2 regions of the Bradyrhizobium sp. USDA 4501 genome follow, and region 2 is predicted to be linked to the other one. Evidence: riboswitches for the same ligand, from Rfam matches in the RefSeq annotation. Region 2 holds a riboswitch; the other holds the start of a gene.
The links. Region 2 has a riboswitch for glycine ahead of ACVWZM_RS36105 (D-amino acid dehydrogenase). Riboswitches for the same ligand answer to the same signal wherever they lie in the genome.
Positions count from the first base shown of each region.

Region 1: linked by a shared signal. The riboswitch ahead of gcvT (glycine cleavage system aminomethyltransferase GcvT) and the one ahead of ACVWZM_RS36105 (D-amino acid dehydrogenase) in region 2 are both predicted to bind glycine.

Region 1 covers NZ_JBSSEX010000001.1:7,641,954-7,646,640, forward strand. The annotation lists gene gcvP (aminomethyl-transferring glycine dehydrogenase) at 1-1,102, opposite strand, end outside; gene gcvH (glycine cleavage system protein GcvH) at 1,126-1,491, opposite strand; gene gcvT (glycine cleavage system aminomethyltransferase GcvT) at 1,511-2,656, opposite strand; glycine riboswitch at 2,798-2,886, opposite strand; gene alaS (alanine--tRNA ligase) at 3,089-4,687, shown strand, end outside.
Region 2 covers NZ_JBSSEX010000001.1:7,808,314-7,813,000, reverse strand. The annotation lists gene ACVWZM_RS36115 (ABC transporter substrate-binding protein) at 1-734, opposite strand, end outside; gene ACVWZM_RS36110 (M20/M25/M40 family metallo-hydrolase) at 1,000-2,130, shown strand; glycine riboswitch at 2,223-2,329, shown strand; glycine riboswitch at 2,336-2,444, shown strand; gene ACVWZM_RS36105 (D-amino acid dehydrogenase) at 2,513-3,868, shown strand; gene ACVWZM_RS36100 (ABC transporter permease) at 4,029-4,687, shown strand, end outside.

The sequences.
Region 1 (4,687 bases), 170 kb from region 2:
CGCGGCGATGCACGCTGCGTGCGATATGGGTCAGGCCCTCGGGACCGTGATAGACCGCATACATCGAGGCGATCACGGCGAGCAGCACCTGCGCGGTGCAGATGTTCGAGGTCGCCTTCTCGCGGCGGATATGCTGCTCGCGGGTCTGCAGCGCGAGGCGATAGGCGGGCTGCCCACGCGAATCCACCGAGAGGCCGACGATGCGGCCGGGCAGCGAGCGCTTCAGCGTGTCGCGCACCGCCATATAGGCGGCGTGCGGTCCGCCATACCCCATCGGCACGCCGAACCGCTGCGCCGAGCCGATCGCGATGTCGGCGCCGAGCTCGCCGGGCGAGGCGAGCAGCGTCAGCGACAGCAGGTCCGCCGCGACGATCGCAAGCGCGCCCTTGGCGCGCAGCGACGCGATGGCAGGCTTGAGGTCGCGTACCGCGCCCGATGTGCCCGGATATTGCAGCAGCGCACCGAGCACATCGGCGTTGTCGAGCTCGGTCAAGGGATCGCCGACCACCAGCGCCCAGCCCAGCGGCGCGGCGCGCGTGCGCATTACCGCCAGCGTCTGCGGATGCACCTCCTTGTCGACGAAGAACACCTTCGCCTTGACCTGCGAGTGCCGCTCGGCGAGCGCCATCGCTTCCGCCGCTGCCGTCGCCTCGTCGAGCAGCGAGGCGTTGGCGACGTCGAGCCCGGTGAGATCGCAAATCATGGTCTGGAAGTTGAACAGCGCCTCGAGCCGGCCCTGGCTGATCTCCGGCTGGTACGGCGTATAGGCGGTGTACCAGGCCGGGTTCTCCAGAATGTTGCGCTGGATCACGGCGGGCAGGATGGTGCCGGAATAGCCCTGGCCGATCAGCGAGGTGAACACCTGGTTCTGCGCGGCGAGCTCGCCCATATGCGCGAGCGCCTCGGTCTCGCTCAGCGCCCGGCCGAGATCGAGCGGCGCCTTCTGCCGGATCGACGCCGGCAGCGTCTCGTTCATCAGCGCCTGCAGGCTCGCGGCGCCGACCGTCTCCAGCATCGCGTTGACGTCGCGCGGCGACGGTCCGATGTGGCGGCGGACGAAATCGGTGGCGGCTTCGTTGATCGGCTTGAAGGGCGCGTTCATGACGTGATCCTCGGAGTGATCCTTTAGGCGGTGTGCGCGGCGTAGGCGGCCTCGTCCATCAGGCCGCCGAGCTCGCCCTTGTCGGCAATCTTCAGCTTGAAGAACCAGGCCTTGCCGCCGGCGTCGGAATTGACCAGTGCGGGCTCGGCGGCGAGCGCGTCGTTGACCTCGACCACCTCGCCGGAGATCGGCGCGTAAACGTCGGAGGCGGCCTTGACGGATTCGACGACAGCGGCGGCCTCGGCCTGCTTCAGGCTGCGGCCGACCTTGGGCAGTTCGACGAACACGACGTCGCCGAGCTGCGACTGCGCATAGTCGGTGATCCCGATTGTGGCGACGTCGCCCTCGATGCGGAGCCATTCGTGGTCGGACGTGTACAGCGTCGTCATGGGGTCGATCCTTTGGCGTTCAGCGTTTGTAGGTATTGGGGACGAAGGGCGTAGCGGCGACTTTCAGCGGCAGCCGCTGGCCGCGCACTTCGGCGAAAACGGTGGTGCCGACGGCGGAAAGGGCCGTGGGCAGGTAGCCCATCGCAACCGGCGCATTGAGGCTCGGGCCGAAGCCGCCCGAGGTCACCTTGCCGATCTGCTCGGTCGAGCCGGCATCGGCGAACAGCGCGGCGCCTTCGCGCACCGGTGCGCGGCCGTCAGGCTTCAGGCCGACCCGTCGGCGCGCAGCGCCATCTGCGAATTGCGCGAGAATTTTGTCGGCGCCGGAGAAGCCGCCGGCGCGGGCGCCGCCGCTGCGGCGAACCTTCTGCACCGACCATTCCAGCGCGCCTTCGACCGGCGTCGTCGTGGTGTCGATGTCATGGCCATAGAGGCACAGCCCGGCTTCGAGCCGCAGGCTGTCGCGCGCGCCGAGCCCGATCGGCAACACGTCGGGATTGTCGAGCAGCGCGGTGACCAGGGCTTCCACCTTGTCTGCGGGCACGGAAATCTCAAAGCCGTCCTCGCCGGTATAGCCGGAGCGCGAGACGAAGCAGTCGACGTCACTGAGCCGGCGCGGACCGGCATCCATGAATTTCATCGAACCGACATCTGCACAAAGTTTCGCCAACGCCGATTCCGCTTTCGGGCCCTGCAGCGCGATCAGCGCGCGGTCGGCCAGCGAGATGATCTCGCAGGCGTCGGAGAGATTCGCGCGCAGATGCGCCTCGTCCTCGGCCTTGCAAGCGGCGTTGACCACCAGGAACAGGTGATCGCCGAAATTCGCCACCATCAGGTCGTCGAGCAGGCCACCGTCATTATTGGTGAATTGCGCGTAGCGCTGCCGTCCCGGCGCGATGCCGACGATGTCCTGCGGCACCAGTTTTTCCAGTGCGAGCGCGGCATCCGCGACCTTGCCGGATTTGGCCTTCAGCACGAGCTGGCCCATGTGCGACACATCGAACAGGCCGGCTTCCTTGCGGGTGTGCAGGTGCTCCTTCAGCACGCCAGCCGCGTATTGCACCGGCATGTCATAGCCGGCGAACGGCACCATCTTGGCGCCCCGCGCAAGGTGCAGCGCGTGCAGCGGGGTCTGTTTCAGCGGGGAGGTTTCGCGCGCAAGCATCACAGGGCCCTCGCGGTTCCCGCCGGGGACCTATTTCCCCTTGAGAAACCTGCAGAAAGCCCCATCTGTCGCTGTGCCTGAGAGTATTATCCCGTCGGCGGACGCATCGGGGCGAACCCCAGCGTCTCTTTCCAGATGTCAGACGTCACGCGGTCCTTTTGCCTGAGAGTTTCCGGGGCGGTTGCTCCTTCGGCGCCGGCGGTAAGGCCGGTCTCTCCCGACGTGACTAGGTATAGGTAGGTAGAAAACACGGCGCCACCAAGACTGTCAACGCAGCTGCAGCAACTATCCAATGGGCTTTGTGCTGCCGCGGCAAGCCCATGATCCGCCTGCACAGTTTCTGGACACCGCAGCTGGCAATGTCTAAAAGCGTTCGGCCGGAAAATGACGCCTTTTTGCGGCTGGCCGGCCACTTTTTCCGATTGGATGAACATGAGCAGCGTCAACGACATCAGGTCGACATTTCTGAACTACTTCAAGGCGAACGGGCACGAGATCGTGGCCTCGTCGCCGCTGGTGCCGCGCAACGACCCGACCTTGATGTTCAACAATGCCGGCATGGTGCAGTTCAAGAACGTCTTCACCGGGATCGAGAAGCGTCCCTATCAGCGTGCCACCACGGCGCAGAAATGCGTGCGCGCCGGCGGCAAGCACAACGACCTCGACAATGTCGGCTACACCGCGCGCCATCTCACCTTCTTCGAGATGCTCGGCAACTTCTCGTTCGGCGATTACTTCAAGGAGCGCGCGATCGAGCTGGCCTGGAACCTGATCACGAAGGAGTTCGGGCTGAAGAAGGACAAGCTGCTCGTCACCGTCTACCACGACGACGACGAGGCGGCGGGCCACTGGAAGAAGATCGCCGGCTTCTCGGATGACCGCATCATACGGATCGCGACCTCGGACAATTTCTGGGCGATGGGCGATACCGGCCCGTGCGGGCCGTGCTCCGAAATCTTCATCGATCGCGGCGAGCACATCTGGGGCGGTCCGCCGGGCACGCCTGAGGAGGACGGCGACCGCTTCCTGGAGTTCTGGAACCTGGTGTTCATGCAGTACGAGCAGGTGACGAAGGAGGAGCGCGTGGCGCTGCCGCGTCCCTCGATCGATACCGGCATGGGCCTGGAGCGCATGGCGTCGATCTTGCAGGGCGTCGAAAGCGTGTTCGAGAGCGACCTGTTCCGCAACCTGATCGATGCGGCATCGTCGGCGCTCGGCCATGGGCCGAACGCGCGGAACGTGGCGTCGTACCGGGTGATCGCGGACCATCTGCGTTCGTCGGCTTTCCTGATCGCCGATGGCGTGCTGCCGTCGAACGAGGGCCGCGGCTATGTGCTGCGCCGGATCATGCGCCGCGCGATGCGCCATGCGCAGCTGCTCGGCGCGAGCGAGCCGCTGATGCATCGGCTGGTCTGGGCGCTGGTCCGCGAGATGGGCCAGGCTTATCCGGACTTAGTGCGCGCTGAGAAGCTGATCGAGGAGACGCTGCGGCTGGAAGAGACGCGGTTCCGCAAGACCCTGGTGCGCGGATTGTCGCTGCTCGACGAGAAGAGCGCCGGCCTCAAGAAGGGCGACATGTTCGACGGCGACACCGCCTTCACCCTGTACGACACCTTTGGTTTCCCGCTGGACCTGACCCAGGACGCGTTGAAGTCGCGCGGTATCAGCGTCGACCAGGCGGCGTTCACCGACGCGATGGAGCGCCAGCGCATCAAGGCGCGTGCGTCCTGGGCGGGCTCCGGCGAGGCGGCGAGCGAAGCGATCTGGTTCCCGCTGCGCGAGAAGCTCGGCGCGACCGAGTTTCTGGGCTACGAGACCGAGAGCGCGGAAGGCGCGGTGACGGCGCTGATCAAGGACGGCGCCGAAGTCGCGAGCCTCAAGGCCGGCGAGAGCGGCGCGATCGTCTTGAACCAGACGCCGTTCTACGGCGAGTCCGGCGGCCAGGTCGGCGACACCGGCGTGCTGACCGGGGAGGGCGTTAAGTTCCGCGTCACCGACACGCAGAAGAAGGCCGGCGATCTCTTTGTGCAT
Region 2 (4,687 bases):
GTGACCCACTCGACACGGTCGACCTTGACCACCTTGCCGCCCGCGGTCCAGCTCGCAGGCTCCTTGCGCGGCACGTAGTCCTTGTTCTTCTCATAGACCGCCTTCACGCCCGGCTGGAATTCCGCCTGCACGAATTTGAACGGTCCGGAGCCGATCTGTTCCGGGATCGGCTTGTCCGGCGGCGTCTCGGCCAGACGCTTCGGCATCATGAACGGCACGCGCGATGACGGCTTGCCGATCGATTCCAGCACGAGGCCGTAGGGTTCCTTCAGCTTCAGCGTGATGGTCTTGGCGTCGGTCGCCTCCAGGCTCGCGACGAAGTCCATCAGCTTCTGGCCCATGCCGTCGACCTTGCCCCAACGCTGCAGCGAGGCGACGCAGTCTTCCGCGGTGACCGGCGCGCCGTCGTGCCACTTCAGACCGTCGCGCAGCGTGAACGTGTAGGTCAGCTTGTCGTCGGAAACCTTCCAGTCCGCCATCTGCGGCTGGATCTTGAAATTGGAATCCGTCGCCAGCAGCGTGTCATAGATCATGTAGCCATGATCGCGGGTGATGTAGGCCGTGGTCATGATCGGATCGATGACGCGCAGATCCGAGTGCATCACCGCGGTGATGGTCTTGCCCGCGGCCATCGCCTGCGGCGCGAATGACAATTCCTGCGGCGCGAACGACAGCGCGAGCGCCGTCAACGCGGCCGCTAGCGTGCGGTGTTTCCAACGCGAGATAGGGAACATGCAATCTCTCCTGACGTGTAACTGGTCAAAGCCGGCTTATTCGTTATGCATGTGGTTCGTTATTTAGGCGAACTAACATGCTGTATGGCTTGTGAAATCGAGACTTGCACCAAGCGCCAAGCGCGTCAATCGGTTTCAGGTCGCATCGGACGTACACAAACGAATGAGGCCGCGCGCCAGATTTTGGCTTTACAAAATCGTCGGCTGAGATTTTCGTAACGCGCGCGCGATGCCGGCGCCGTCAGAACAACAAGAGAGAACAACGATGAACCCCGCCAATCTCCCCTTTGATTCCGAAACGATGCTGCAGGGCCTGCGCAGCTGGGTGGAATGCGAAAGCCCGACCTGGGACGCCGCCGCGGTCGAACGCATGCTCGATCTCGCCGCCCGCGAGATGGCGATCATGGGTGCGACGATCGAGCGCATCGCCGGACGCCAGGGCTTCGCGGGCTGCGTCCGCGCCCGTTTTCCCCATCCGAAACAAGGCCAGCCCGGCATCCTGATCGCCGGCCATCTGGACACCGTTCACCCCGTCGGCACCATCGAGAAGCTGAAGTGGCGGCGCGAAGGCAACAAGTGCTTCGGGCCGGGCATCTTCGACATGAAGGGCGGCAACTACCTGTCGATCGAGGCGATCAGGCAATTGGCGCGCGCCTCCTTCACGACCCCGCTGCCGATCACCGTGCTGTTCACCCCCGACGAAGAGGTGGGCACGCCGTCGACGCGCGACATCATCGAGGCGGAAGCCGCGCGCAACAAATATGTGCTGGTGCCGGAGCCCGGCCGTCCGAACAACGGCGTCGTCACCGGCCGCTATGCGATCGCGCGCTTCAACCTGGAAGCCACCGGCAAGCCCAGCCATGCCGGCGCAACGCTGTCTTCCGGCCGCTCCGCGATCCGCGAGATGGCGCGGCAGATCATCGCCATCGACGGCATGACCACCGAGGACTGCACCTTCTCGGTCGGCATCGTGCATGGCGGCCAGTGGGTCAATTGCGTCGCGACGACCTGCACCGGCGAAGCGCTCAGCATGGCCAAGCGCCAGGCCGATCTCGACCGTGGCGTCGAGCGCATGCTGGCACTGTCGGGCACCGCCAACGACGTGACCTTCAAGGTGACGCGCGGCGTCACCCGCCCGGTGTGGGAGCCCGATGCGGGCACCATGGCGCTCTATGAAAAGGCAAAAGGCCTTGCTGCAGCGATGGGTCTCGATCTGCCGCACGGCAGCGCCGGCGGCGGCTCGGACGGCAACTTCACCGGCGCGATGGGCATCCCCACGCTCGACGGCCTCGGCGTTCGCGGCGCCGATGCACATACGCTCAACGAGCACATCGAGGTCGACAGCCTCGCCGAACGCGGCCGCCTGATGGCGGCACTGCTGGCGACGCTGGACTGACATCGATTTGCACTGCACAACACGTTGGCACTGCCGGATCGAAATTTAGCCTTGTCCATTTTTGAGGCTTCGCCTACGGTCCGGCCGTTCAACGCGACGATGCGGGAGAGATCGAAGCGACAACAATCGTGTTGTTGGCTTCGGCGCCGACGGAGCAACCGCCCCGGAAACTCTCAGGCAAAAGGACTGTATCGTCAGGACGATCTGGAGAGAGACGAACATGGCCGCACATCAAGGGCCATGACGTCCACCGAAGGGGATAGTTCGCTTCTGGCCACAGCCCGATGCGGATCAAGCTCTCAGGTACCGTGACATATGGGGCGCCGATGCCGGTTTCACCGGTGGTTCGGCGACTCTAACCCACGGGAGCCTGACGACTATCATGCCACACATCGCGATCATCGGCGCCGGCATCACCGGCGTAACGACGGCCTATGCCCTGCTTGAACGCGGCTACAAGGTGACTGTCCTCGACAGGCATCGCTACGCCGCGATGGAAACCTCGTTCGCCAATGGCGGACAACTCTCCGCCAGCAATGCCGAGGTATGGAACAGCGCCGCGACCATTCTGAAGGGGCTGCGCTGGATGTTGAGAAGCGACGCGCCGCTGCTGATGAACCCGAAGCCGAGCTGGCACAAATATTCCTGGATCGGCGAGTTCGTAGGCCACATCACGCGCTATCGCGGCAACACCATCGAGACCACGAAGCTCGCCATCGAAGCGCGCAAGCATCTGTTCTCGATCGCAGAGCGCGAAAACATCGCCTTCGATCTCGAACGCCGCGGCATCCTGCACGTCTATCACGACAGGGCCGGCTTCGAAGCCGGCCTCAAGGTCAACACGCTGCTGCAGCAAGGCGGGCTCGACCGCCGGCCGGTGACCCCGGACGAGATCCGCGTCATCGAACCCGCGCTGCAGACAACCTGCTATGGCGGCTTCTTCACGCCGTCGGACGCGACCGGCGATATTCACAAATTCACGCGTGGGCTTGCCGACGCCTGCATCCGCCGTGGCGCGAGCTTCGTCCATGAAGCCGACGTCGACACGATCGCACACGGCGATGACGGCTTCCGCATCGGCTGGAACGAAGCTGCTTCACATGATGCTGCGGTCGCGACGCGACAGCAGCTACAGGCGGACGGGATCGTGATTTGCGCCGGCGTGGCGAGCCGCCACTTCGCCAGCCTGCTCAACGACCGCGTCAATGTCTATCCGGTGAAGGGCTATTCGATCACGGTGCAGCTCGATGCGCCGCAAAGCCGGAATGCTCCAACCGTCAGCCTGCTCGATGAGGCTGCGAAGATCGTCACCAGCCGGCTCGGCGCCGACCGCTTCCGCGTCGCCGGCACCGCCGAGTTCAACGGCTTCAACCGCGACATTCGCGCCGATCGCATTCAACCGCTGGTGGACTGGGTGCGGCATCATTTCCCAGAGATCGACACGTCGAAAGTCGTGCCATGGGCGGGCTTGCGCCCGATGATGCCGAACATGATGCCGGTGGTTCGCGCCGGACGGATTCCGGGCGTGTTCTACAATACGGGCCACGGTCATCTCGGCTGGACACTGTCGGCGGCGACGGCGCAGATGGTGGCCCAGGCGATCGACGATTGGCGCGACCTCGACACGCCGCCGATGGCGCCGACGTTCGGTGCCGGGCTCGACGTGCCTGCCAACGCCCGCAAAGCTGAAATCAATCCACCTTCCAGTGGACTGCTTCGAACTTCACCGGAGGAATAATCGCGGCCAACAGGACTGATTAGCTGCACCGCAAAATCCGCAGCACCGATGGCATGGGACTTGCTCAAGTTCTACCGTGAGTCTGCTACCATCTGTGCTACGGTCCGGTGTGCAACGGTCCCGCTGGGGACTTCATCGACCACAACCCAACGGATCAAATTTGCTCGGATATCTGCTTCGCCGCATCCTCGCCGCCATTCCCGTGATGGGCGTGGTGGCTCTGTTCGTGTTCCTGTTGCTGCGGCTGACGCCGGGCGACCCGGCCGCCATCCTCGCCGGCGACAACGCGACGCCCGAACAGCTCGAACGCATTCGGACCTCGCTTGGTCTGAACGAGCCGATCTACATCCAGTTCTACACCTGGATCGCCAAGTTGCTGCACGGCGACCTCGGCGTCTCCCTGATCTCGAACAAGCCGATCCTCGAAATGATCGTCCCGCGCCTCGAGCCCTCGATCTCGGTCGCGCTGGCCACCATCATCCTGTCGATCCTGGTGGCGGTGCCCCTCGGCGTGATCGCGGCGTGGAAGCACGGCACCTGGATCGACCGCTTCGTGATGGGGCTTTCCGTGCTCGGCTTCTCGGTGCCGGTGTTCGTCATCGGCTATGTGCTGATCCAGATCTTTGCGATTGATCTGCGCTGGGTTCCGGTACAGGGCTTCAAGAGCATCTCGGCCGGCTTCGGTCCGTTCTTCCAGCGCCTCATCCTGCCGACCTGCACACTCTCCTTCATCTATGTCGCGCTGATCGCACGCATGACGCGGGCCTCGATGCTCGATGTGCTCGGCGAGGATTACGTGCGCACGGCGCGGGCCAAGGG